Regions from separate parts of the Streptomyces sp. SID5643 genome, predicted to be linked through region 2. Evidence: riboswitches for the same ligand, from Rfam matches in the RefSeq annotation. Region 2 holds a riboswitch; the other holds the start of a gene.

The links. Region 2 has a riboswitch for S-adenosylmethionine ahead of GTY56_RS18840 (aminotransferase class V-fold PLP-dependent enzyme). Riboswitches for the same ligand answer to the same signal wherever they lie in the genome.
Region 1: another riboswitch for S-adenosylmethionine. It lies ahead of thrC (threonine synthase); the one in region 2 lies ahead of GTY56_RS18840 (aminotransferase class V-fold PLP-dependent enzyme).

What each region holds. Positions count from the first base shown of each region.
Region 1 is NZ_WWIC01000165.1:62,567-68,162, forward strand. It holds gene groL (chaperonin GroEL) at 1-580, opposite strand, end outside; gene GTY56_RS19710 (cold-shock protein) at 915-1,118, opposite strand; gene GTY56_RS19715 (MoaD/ThiS family protein) at 1,565-1,840, opposite strand; gene thrC (threonine synthase) at 1,928-3,214, opposite strand; SAM riboswitch class I at 3,233-3,389, opposite strand; gene GTY56_RS19725 (glucosyl-3-phosphoglycerate synthase) at 3,570-4,514, shown strand; gene GTY56_RS19730 (alpha,alpha-trehalose-phosphate synthase (UDP-forming)) at 4,588-5,596, shown strand, end outside.
Region 2 is NZ_WWIC01000158.1:696-6,291, forward strand. It holds partial or broken gene qcrB (cytochrome bc1 complex cytochrome b subunit) at 1-745, shown strand, start outside; gene trpD (anthranilate phosphoribosyltransferase) at 882-1,946, shown strand; SAM riboswitch class IV at 2,021-2,137, shown strand; gene GTY56_RS18840 (aminotransferase class V-fold PLP-dependent enzyme) at 2,270-3,637, shown strand; gene GTY56_RS18845 (glycerate kinase) at 3,592-4,785, opposite strand; gene GTY56_RS18850 (SLC13 family permease) at 4,796-5,596, opposite strand, start outside.

The sequences.
Region 1 (5,596 bases), on a different contig from region 2:
CGAAGCGCATACCCTCGGTGAGCTCCAGCTCCAGACCGAAGGTCTGGGACTCCTCGACGGTGATGACGCCTTCCTTGCCGACCTTGTCCATGGCCTCGGCGATGAGCTCGCCGATCTGGGTGTCGGCGGCGGAGATGGAGGCCGTGGAGGCGATCTGCTCCTTGGTCTCGACGTCCTTGGCCTGCTCCAGCAGGGCGGCGGAGACGGCCTCGACGGCCTTCTCGATACCGCGCTTGAGGGCCATCGGGTTGGCGCCGGCGGCTACGTTGCGCAGGCCCTCCTTGACCAGGGCCTGGGCGAGAACGGTCGCGGTGGTCGTACCGTCACCGGCGACGTCGTCCGTCTTCTTGGCGACTTCCTTGACCAGCTCGGCGCCGATCTTCTCGTACGGGTCCTCGAGCTCGATCTCCTTGGCGATGGAGACACCATCGTTGGTGATCGTGGGCGCGCCCCACTTCTTCTCGAGGACGACGTTGCGGCCCTTGGGGCCGAGCGTCACCTTGACGGCGTCCGCGAGCTGGTTCATGCCGCGCTCGAGGCCGCGCCGCGCCTCCTCGTCGAACGCGATGATCTTGGCCATGTGAAGTGGTCCCTCCAGGACTGGGGGTGATTACTTCGGACCGCGCCCGCGCCCGCGACGGACGGCTCGCTTGCCTCGTGGGTTCCTTCCCCACCTGGCCTGCGGGCCTCACCGACCCGGTCCTTACGTTGTCACTCTCACCTTCAGAGTGCTAACGCAATGATTAGCACTCGACCCCTGCGAGTGCAAGCGCCCGCCTTGGATCGGCGGGGGGCGTCAGCCGCCCGCGAACACCATCCGGCGGACCCTCCGGGCACGCGGAAGGGCCCGCACCCCGGGGGGTACGGGCCCTTCTGAGAAGACCGGTCGCTTGAGCGTTGGTCGTGGTGCGCGTTCAGGCAGAGACGCGAACCATGTCGGCCTGCGGTCCCTTCTGGCCCTGCGAGATCTCGAACTCGACCCGCTGGCCCTCTTCAAGGGTGCGGTAGCCGTCCATCTGAATCGCGCTGTAGTGGACGAAAACATCCGCACCACCGTCGACCGCGATGAAGCCGTACCCCTTCTCCGCGTTGAACCACTTGACGGTGCCCTGAGCCATGCCTAACTCCCCTATTACTGGCCCTTGCACAGATCCACACTTCGCGGACCCGGGTCAGACCTCACCCCCCACGGTTGGGGGCGTGCGCCGGAACGCGTCGACCGCGGCTGAATGTATCTGTCCAACTGCCGTCTGCAACAGGTCAATCGGACGAGAATTCCGGACGAGCAGGGTCCGGAATGTGGGGAGAATTCGCCCGAATTCAGGGCAAGTCGGGCTCCATAAAAGGAACAAAAGCCGCGAAAGACGCGCACACTTTGGCTACATCTTGTCGGACTCGCGGCAGGAATTCAGGGTTCCGATCAGGGGATCGGTATCGCGTTCCCCAACTGTACCCCGCTCAACCACACAGAATTGCCCCCTCCGCTTCTCTCACGGAGGGGGCAATTCGATGAACTCTCGGTAATCGTCGTTACCGAAGGTAACAATCGGGCCGGTCGACCGGTTCAGCCGCCGGCGACGGCGGGAATGATCGACACACCGGCACCGTCCGGCGTGGCCGTCTCCAGACCCTGCTCGAACCGCACGTCGTCGTCGTTGACGTACACGTTGACGAACCGGCGCAGCTTGCCCTGGTCGTCGAGGACCCGGGCGGCGATCCCGGTGTGGTTCTTCTCCAGGTCGGCGATGACCTCACCGAGGTTCGCGCCCTCGGCGGCGACCTCGGCCTGCCCGCCCGTGTAGGTGCGCAGGATGGTGGGGATGCGAACGGTGACGCTCATGACTTTCGAACCTCCGGTTGGATAACCGCCCTCAGGGGCACGGGGTACTGCGCGACCAGCCCCACGGCCCGCAGCGAACAACGACGCTCAGACGAGCCCGGCCTCACGGAACGACTCGAGGCTGGGGCGAATGGTCGCCGTCAGACCCGTGCCCGCCACCGCGTCCAGCGTCTTGAGTCCATCGCCGGTGTTGAGCACGACCGTGGTCTTGGTGGGGTCGAGCACCCCGTTCTCGATCAACTTGCGCGTCACACCCACCGTCACACCACCGGCGGTCTCCGCGAAGATCCCCTCGGTCCGGGCCAGGATCTTGATCGCCTCGACGACCTGCTCGTCGTTCACGTCCTCCACCGCGCCGCCGGTCCGCCGCGCGATGTCCAGCACGTAGGGCCCGTCCGCCGGGTTGCCGATGGCGAGCGACTTGGCGATGGTGTTCGGCTTCTGCGGGCGGACGACGTCGTGCCCGGCCTTGTAAGCGACGGACACCGGCGAGCAGCCCTCGGCCTGCGCGCCGAAGATCTTGTACGGCTTGTCCTCGACCAGCCCGAGCTTGATCAGTTCCTGGAGACCCTTGTCGATCTTCGTGAGCTGCGAGCCGGAGGCGATCGGCACGACCAGCTGGTCCGGCAGCTGCCAGCCGAGCTGCTCGCAGATCTCGTACGCGAGGGTCTTGGAGCCCTCCGCGTAGTACGGCCGGAGGTTGACGTTGACGAAGCCCCAGCCCTCTCCGGCCGGGTCGCCGATCAGCTCGGAGCAGAAGCGGTTCACGTCGTCGTAGTTGCCCTCGATGCCGACGAGCTCGCCGCCGTAGACCGCGGCCATGACGACCTTGCCCTGCTCCAGGTCGTGCGGGATGAACACGCAGGAGCGGAAGCCGGCACGGGCCGCCGCGGCACCCACCGCACCGGCGAGGTTGCCGGTGGAGGAGCAGGAGAGCGTGGTGAAGCCGAAGGCGCGGGCGGCCTCCAGGGCCTGGGCGACGACGCGGTCCTTGAAGGAGTGCGTCGGGTTGCCGGAGTCGTCCTTGACGAACAGCTTGCCCGCGTCGACGCCCAGCTCGCGCGCGAGGTTGTCGGCCTTGACGAGCTTGGTCCAGCCGGGGTTGATGTTCGGCTTGTCCGCGACGTCGGCCGGGACCGGCAGCAGCGGGGCGTAGCGCCAGATGTTCGCGGGGCCCGCTTCGATCCGCTTGCGGAGCTCCTCGGTGTCGTAGGCCGAGAAGTCGTAGGCGATCTCCAGCGGGCCGAAACACTCCTCGCACGCGAAGACCGGTCCGAGGGGTACGCGGTGACCGCACTCGCGGCAGCTCAGGGCAGCGGCGGGACCGAGGTCTACGGTGGAGTCAGTGGTGCTTGCAACAGTCTGCACAGCCATGTGAGGCGAGGCCCTTTCTCCTCATCTTCCTCACGACGCATCTCGCCGTGAGACGGATTTGGCACCTTCCCGAGCCGGGAGCCTCGCGCAGCTGGTCGACAGTGACCTACGAGTACCGACTGGAGGGTTGCCGGGGCTTCATCGGGCCGTTTCCCTCTGCCCCTCTGGATGAGCTGTATGTGGTTGTAGGCGGCGGGTGACCCCGGACATGCGATGGTCATCCGCCTTGTTCAAGACTGTAACCGACGACCGGGACAGTTGAGATAGTCGTCCGAACCGCGAGATGACTGTCCCGGTCAGCCGCTACCGCGGCGGGCAGTCCGTCCCGCCTGGAGAACGCAGAGGAGCCGTCACGGTGCTGGAAGAAGTCGAGCGCTGGCTGAGCACCCGTTCCTGGTCCGCGGCCGATCGCCCGCTCCACCGGATCCTGGCCGCCAAGCAGCGCACGGGCCAGACGGTCAGCGTCGTACTGCCCGCCCTCAACGAGGAGGCGACGGTCGGTGACATCGTCGCCGTCATCCGCCACGACCTGATGCGGCAGGTCCCGCTCGTCGACGAGCTGGTCGTCGTCGACTCCGGCTCGACCGACCGTACGGCCGAGGTGGCCGCCGCCGCGGGCGCGCGGGTGGTGCACCGGGACGTCATACTCCCGCGCCTGCCCGCCGTGCCCGGCAAGGGCGAGGTGCTGTGGCGCTCGCTGCTGGTCACCCGCGGCGACATCGTCTGTTTCATCGACGCGGACCTCAGGGACTTCTCGTCCGACTTCGTCTCCGGGATCGTGGGCCCGCTGCTCACGGACCCGGACGTGGACCTGGTGAAGGCCATGTACGACCGGCCGCTGTCCGGGGCCGCCGGGCAGGGCGGCCGGGTCACCGAGCTGATGGCGCGACCGCTGCTCAACATGCACTGGCCGCAGCTGGCCGGCTTCGTGCAGCCGCTCGGCGGCGAGTACGCGGCCCGCCGCTCGCTGCTGGAGCAGCTGCCGTTCCCCGTCGGGTACGGCGTGGAGCTGGGGATGCTGGTCGACGCTCTGCACCTGGCGGGCCTGGACGCCCTCGCCCAGGTGGACGTCGGGGTGCGCAAGCACCGGCACCAGGACGGGCAGGCGCTGGGCCGGATGGCCGCCGCGATCTACCGCACGGCCCAGCTGCGGCTGGCCCGCGGGCATCTGATCCGGCCGTCCCTGACCCAGTTCGAGCGGGGACAGGACGGATTCGAGCCGCGCACGTACTCCGTGGACACCGAGGAGCGTCCGCCGATGGTGGACATCGCCGAGTACCAGGCGCGGAAAGCGGCCTGACCGGGGCCGTTTTCGGCCGGGCACGGCAGATCCGTACGTTTGAGCGTTTGAGGGCCGGGCTAGGTTGAGGCTTATGGCTTCAACGTACGGTGCTGCGCAGGTGCTGGTGGCCTCCAACCGGGGTCCGGTCTCCTACACGGTGGGTGAGGACGGTTCGCTGGACGCCAAACGAGGCGGCGGCGGGCTGGTCTCCGGCCTCTCCGCGATCGGCTCGGACGCGGACGCGCTGTGGGTGTGCTCGGCGCTGTCCGACGGCGACCGGGAAGCGGTGCGGCGCGGGGTCGGCGAGGACGGCGTGCGGATGCTGGACATCCCGGCCGACGTGCACGCCGACGCGTACAACGGCATCGCCAACTCGGTCCTGTGGTTCGTGCACCACATGCTCTACCAGACGCCCCTGGAGCCGGTCTTCGACGCGTACTTCCGGCGGCAGTGGGCGTCCTACGAGGCGTACAACCGGGCGTTCGCCGAGGCGCTGGCCGAGGAGGCGGCGCAGGGCGCGGCGGTGGTGGTGCAGGACTACCACCTGACGCTGGTGCCGGGCATGCTCCGCGAGCTGCGGCCCGACCTGCGCATCGGCCACTTCTCGCACACGCCGTGGGCGCCGCCCGAGTACTTCCGGATGCTGCCGGACGACGTGGCCGGGCAGGTGCTGCGCGGCATGCTCGGCGCGGACCGGCTGGGCTTCCTCACCGAGCGCTGGGCGGAGGCGTTCACCGCGTGCGCCGAGCGGTTCGCGGGCGGGCTGGGCGGCACCCGGGTCGGGGTGCACGGCCTCGGCGCCGACGCCGACTTCCTGCGCAAGCGGGCGCACGAACCGGACGTCGAGGAGCGGATGACCGCGCTGCGGCGGGAGATCGGCGAGGGTCGCCGCACCATCGTGCGGGTCGACCGCACCGAGCTGTCGAAGAACATCGTGCGCGGCCTGCTGGCCTACCGCCGGCTGCTGGAGACCCACGCCGAGTGGCGCGAGCGGGTGGTGCACGTCGCCTTCGCGTACCCCTCGCGGCAGGACCTCGCGGTGTACCGGGACTACACGGCCGAGGTGCAGCGGGTCGCCGACGAGATCAACGCCGCGTTCG
Region 2 (5,596 bases):
CCGGCCCGACCAGGTGTCGACCGGTGCCCAGCCCGACTGGTACATGGGCTTCGCCGAAGGCCTGATCCGCGCGATGCCGGGCTGGGAGATCGACTTCTGGGGCCACACCCTGGTCCTGGGCGTGTTCATCCCGCTGGTGCTCTTCGGTGTGTTCCTCGCGATCATCGCCCTCTACCCGTTCATCGAGTCGTGGGTCACCGGGGACAAGCGCGAGCACCACATCCTCGACCGGCCGCGCAACGCCCCGACCCGCACCGGTGTCGGTGTCGCGTGGGTCACCGGCTACATCATCATGCTGATCGGCGGTGGCAACGACATCGTCGCCACGCACTTCCACCTGTCGATCAACGCGGTGACGTGGTTCGTCCGGATCGGGTTCTTCCTCGGACCGGTCCTCGCCTTCATCGTCACCAAGCGCATCTGCCTCGGCCTGCAGCGCCGGGACAAGGAGAAGGTGCTGCACGGCCGCGAGACCGGCATCATCAAGCGCCTGCCGCACGGTGAGTTCATCGAGGTGCACGAGCCGCTCAGCCAGGAGCAGATGTACACGCTCACGGCGCACGAGCAGTACCAGCCGGCCGAGATCGGCCCGACGGTCGACGAGAACGGCGTCGAGCGCAAGGTGAAGGGTTCCGAGAAGCTGCGCGCCAAGCTCAGCGACGCCTACTTCGGCGAGGGTGCCCAGATCCCGAAGCCCACCGCCGAGGAACACCGGGAGATCACGAGCGGCCACGGCCACCACTGATCACTGCTTCGCCACGCCACAGAAGGGCCCCGTCCGAACGCCGGACGGGGCCCTTCTGCGGCCCCCGGGCTGGATAGGGTGGACCTCGTTGAGACTCTCGTCCCGTAGTGCGGGACGCCTGACCCTGGAGCGGCTTATGAGCGCTGTGACCCCCGCTGGAGGCGACACCGCGGCGGGCCGCTCCTGGCCCCGGCTGCTGAACGGCCTGCTGGACGGCAGGCACCTGAGCGCGGACGACACCGCCTGGGCGATGGACCGGATCATGAGCGGCGAGGCGACCGATGCGCAGATCGCCGGGTTCGTCGTGGCGCTGCGCGCCAAGGGCGAGACCGTCGAGGAGATCAACGGCCTGGTCCGCACGATGTACGCGCACGCCAACGTGATCGAGGTGCCCGGGGCGACGGTCGACATCGTCGGCACCGGCGGTGACGGCGCGAAGACGGTCAACATCTCCACGATGTCCTCGATCGTCGTCGCCGGCACCGGCGCGAAGGTCGTCAAGCACGGCAACCGGGCCGCGTCCTCGGCCTCCGGCGCCTCCGACGTGCTGGAGAAGCTCGGGGTCAATCTGGAGCTGCCGCTGAACCGCGTCGCGGAGGTCGCCGACGAGGCCGGGATCACCTTCTGCTTCGCGGTGAAGTTCCACCCGGCGTTGCGGCACGCGGGTGCCGCCCGCGGCCAGTTGGGCATCCGCACGGTGTTCAACGCCCTCGGCCCCCTCACCAACCCGGCCCGGGTCCGTGCCCAGGCGGTCGGTGTGGCGGACCCGCGCATGGCGCCGATCGTCGCGGGGGTCTTCGCCGAGCGCGGCAACTCGTCCCTGGTCTTCCGGGGCGACGACGGCCTCGACGAGCTCACGACCACGGCCACGTCCCGGGTGTGGACCGTCCGGGACGGCAAGGTCACCGAGGAGGCCTTCGACCCGCGTGACGTGGGCCTCGAACTCGTCCCGGTGGAGGCGCTGCGCGGCGCCGACGCCTCCTACAACGCCGAGGTCGCCCGCCGCCTGCTGGACGGCGAGACCGGCCCGGTCCGCGAGGCGGTCCTGCTGAACTCGGCGGCGGCACTGGTGGCCCTGGAGCCCACCGGCGCGCCGCTGGCCGAGCAGATCCGCGCCGGGATGGCGAAGGCGGCCGAGTCGATCGACTCGGGGGCGGCCAAGCGCACGCTGGAGCGCTGGGTGGCCGCCAGCAACCGGTAGGCGACCACGGTCGGCGTCCCGCGATCCGGACTCGGGTTGCGGGACGCCGATCTCTTCGCGTACGTTCCTGATCAGGTCATGAGTGACAGTCATGAGGCCCCGGCCGACTGTCCGGCAACCCTCCGTCCGTGGCGGGGTGCCCCGGGTGAGGACCGGGTCGTAGGCAGCGAGGTCTACGGCAAGCGCGTGACGAGGAGTCTTCCGTGAACCGGCGAATGCGATAGGGCCGCAGAGCCCCGCCTCCGCATCCCCCTTTTCCTTTCCCCCGCTTGAGCCGTACGCGCTCGCGGGCGGATGTCACCTGCCTTCACGGGAGTTCCGCCATGTCCGTCTCCACCCTTGCCTCCGTCCCGTCCGTTTGTGCCCCGCTGCCCGTTCTGGGGCGGGATGTCACCGTGCCGCTCGTGACCGGGGGCGAGGTCGCCTACGCCGCCCTCGACTACGCCGCCAGCGCCCCGGCCCTCCAGCGGGTCTGGGACGACGTCGCCGCCTACGCGCCCTACTACGGCAGCGTCCACCGCGGTGCCGGATACCTCTCCCAGCTCTCCACCGACCTGTTCGAGAACGCCCGCCGGACCGTCGCCGAGTTCCTCGGCTGCCGTGAGGACGACCAGGTCGTGTTCACCCGGTCGACCACCGACTCCCTCAACCTCCTCGCCGCCGCCCTCCCCGCCGACTGCCAGGTGTTCGTCTTCGAGACCGAGCACCACGCCTCCCTGCTGCCCTGGCGCAACGCCCACGTCACCTGCCTCGACGCCCCGCGCAGCCCCCGCGAGGCCGTCGAGACCCTGGAGCGCGCCCTCGCCGGCCGCGACCCCTACGGGCCGGCCCTGGTGTGTGTCACCGGCGCCTCGAACGTCACCGGCGAGCTGTGGCCCGTACGGGAGCTCGCGGCGGCCGCGCACGCCCACGGCGCGCGGATCGTCCTGGACGCCGCCCAGCTGGCCCCGCACCACCCGGTGTCCGTCGCGGACCTCGACGTCGACTGGGTCGCCTTCTCCGGGCACAAGCTGTACGCGCCCTTCGGCTCGGGCGTCCTGGCCGGGCGGTCCGACTGGCTGCGCGCGGCCGAGCCGTACCTGGCGGGCGGCGGCGCCAGCCGCAAGGTCAGCCGGCGCCAGGACGGGGGAGTGGACGTGGAGTGGCACGACAGCGCCGCCCGCCACGAGGCCGGGTCGCCCAACGTCATCGGCGCCTACGCCGTCGCCTCGGCCTGCAAGGCGCTGACCGAGGCCGGTTTCGACACCCTCGTCGCCCGTGAGCAGCACCTGGTCCGCGTCGTGCGGGAAGGACTCGCCGACGTCCCGCAGGTGCGGTTCCTCTCCCTCTTCGGGGACGACGCGCCGCGCGTCGGCGTGCTCTCCTTCGTCGTCGAGGGCTGGAACAGCTCGCACTTCGCCGCCGCCCTGTCCGCCGAGTACGGCATCGGCGTACGGGACGGGCTGTTCTGCGCCCACCCGCTGGTGCGCACGCTGCTCGGCAGCGCCCCGCAGGCGCAGGGTGAGTGCGGCTCACCGGAGGCCGCGCCCGGGGAGAAGTCGCTCAACGCCATCCGGGTCAGCTTCGGCGCGGGCACGCCGGACGAGCACGTCGAGCGGTTCGTACGGGCGGTGCGGGAACTCGTGACGGACGGGGCGAAGTGGAACTACCGCACCGAGGACGGGCGCTGCGTGCCGGACACCTCCGCCTGAACCGGCAGCCGGGTGCCCAGGACGATCATCCGCAGGGCGCGTTCGGTGGCGTCCGTGAGGAGTTCGCTCGCGCGCAGCAGTGCCTCGGCCAGCTCCATCGGGGCGGGGAGGATGCCGTGACAGGCGTCCACGCCCGGTACGTCGCCCGCACCTTCGCCGAGCGTGCCGGCCAGGGCCAGGACGGGCCGGCCGTGGAGCTTGGCGCGGCGGGCCACCTCGGCGGGTACCTTGCCGCGCGGCGTCTGGTGGTCCAGGGCGCCCTCGGCGGTGACGACCAGGTCGGCACGGGCCAGCCGGGCGTCCAGGTCGAGGTGGTCCAGCAGCACGTCGAAGCGGGGGAGCAGCCGGGCGCCCAGGGCGGCCAGACCCGCCCCCAGGCCGCCGGAGGCGCCCGTGCCGGGTCCGGAGCGCAGGTCGCTGTCCGGTACGGCGGCATCGCGGGTGAGGACGAACGCCCAGTTCTCCAGGGCCGCCGACAGCTCCTCCACCTGTGCGGGCGTCGCGCCCTTCTGCGGGCCGAAGACCCGGGCCACGCCCCGCTCGCCGCAGAGCACGTTGTACGGGTTGCAGGCGACGAGCAGCTCCACCTCCGTGAGCCGGGGGTCCAGGCCGGTGGGGTCGATGCGGTGCAGGCGCGTCAGTTCCCGGCCACCGTGGGGGAGTTCGCGCCCCTCGGTGTCCAGCAGGCGCGCCCCGAGCGCTTGGAGGGCGCCCGCGCCGCCGTCCGAGGTGCCCGAGTCGCCGCAGCCGACGAGGATCCGCCGGACGCCCGTGTCCAGGGCGGCGCGGATCAGCTCGCCGACGCCGTACGTGGTCGTGGCGCCCGGGTCGCGCAGGCCGCGCGGGACGAGCGAGAGGCCCGCGACCGCCGCCATCTCCACGACCGCGGTGTCCCCGCCGCCGAGGAGGGCGAAGTGCGCGGCGATGGTCTCCCCGACCGGGCCGGTCGCCGCGGTGGTGACGATCCGGCCCCCGGTCGCGGCGGCCAGGGCGAGAGCCGTGCCCTCGCCGCCGTCCACCAGGGGCACGAGGTCGAGGTCGGCGCCGGGCAGGACCCGGCGTACGCCGGCCGCGATGGCGTCGGCGGCGGCCTCGGCGGACAGGGACTCCTTGAAGCCGCTGGGGGCTACGACGACACGGTTCAGCACGGAAGGCTCCTCAACGGGTGACGGACACGCCGAGCAGCGGCCACACCGCGACGGCGAAGAACAGGACGAGCGCGGCGGTCAGCGGCGCCAGGACGGCGGACAGCCGCAGCAGGTCGCGCGGTGTGTAGGTCGGGGTGCCGGGGAGCTGCGCGAAGAGCGTGACCGGCTTGGCCGAGGCGGGCAGGGTGTGGCAGAAGCCCGCGGCGGCGGTCGAGGCGAGGGCGGCGGCGACCGGGTTGACCCCGACGCCGACGGAGGCGGCCACGACCAGCGGCACCAGCACCGACGAGCGGGCCGAGCGGGACTGAAGGACCAGGTGGGCCGCGGTGCTGACGGTGATCACGATCGCCAGGAACACCAGCGGGGACGCGCCGGCCGGGAGCCCGGAGACCAGCCACTTCGCCGCTCCCGAGTCGGCGAGCGCGACCCCCATCGCCATCGTCGCGGCCATGAACAGCAGCAGCGACCAGGGGACGGTCTTCAGCGCGTCCTTCAGGCGCACGGTGCCCAGGGCGGGCGAGGCGGCGACGACCGCGCCGATCAGCGCGACCAGGGCGGGCGGCACGCGGTGCAGCGGCTCGCTGCACCACAGGGCGATCACGGTCGCCAGCAGCAGGACGCAGCGCTTCTCGGCCTGGCCCCAGGGGCCGGTGACCGGCTGTTCGCTGTGCCGCTGGATCTGCTCGGGGGTGATGTGGACGGGGCCGGTGCGGTCCGCGCGCCGGGTCGTCGTCAGCAGGACCAGCTCCGCGGCCAGATGGGAGGAGGCCACGGCCAGCGGCAGGCCCAGCAGCAGCCACTGCGTGAAGCC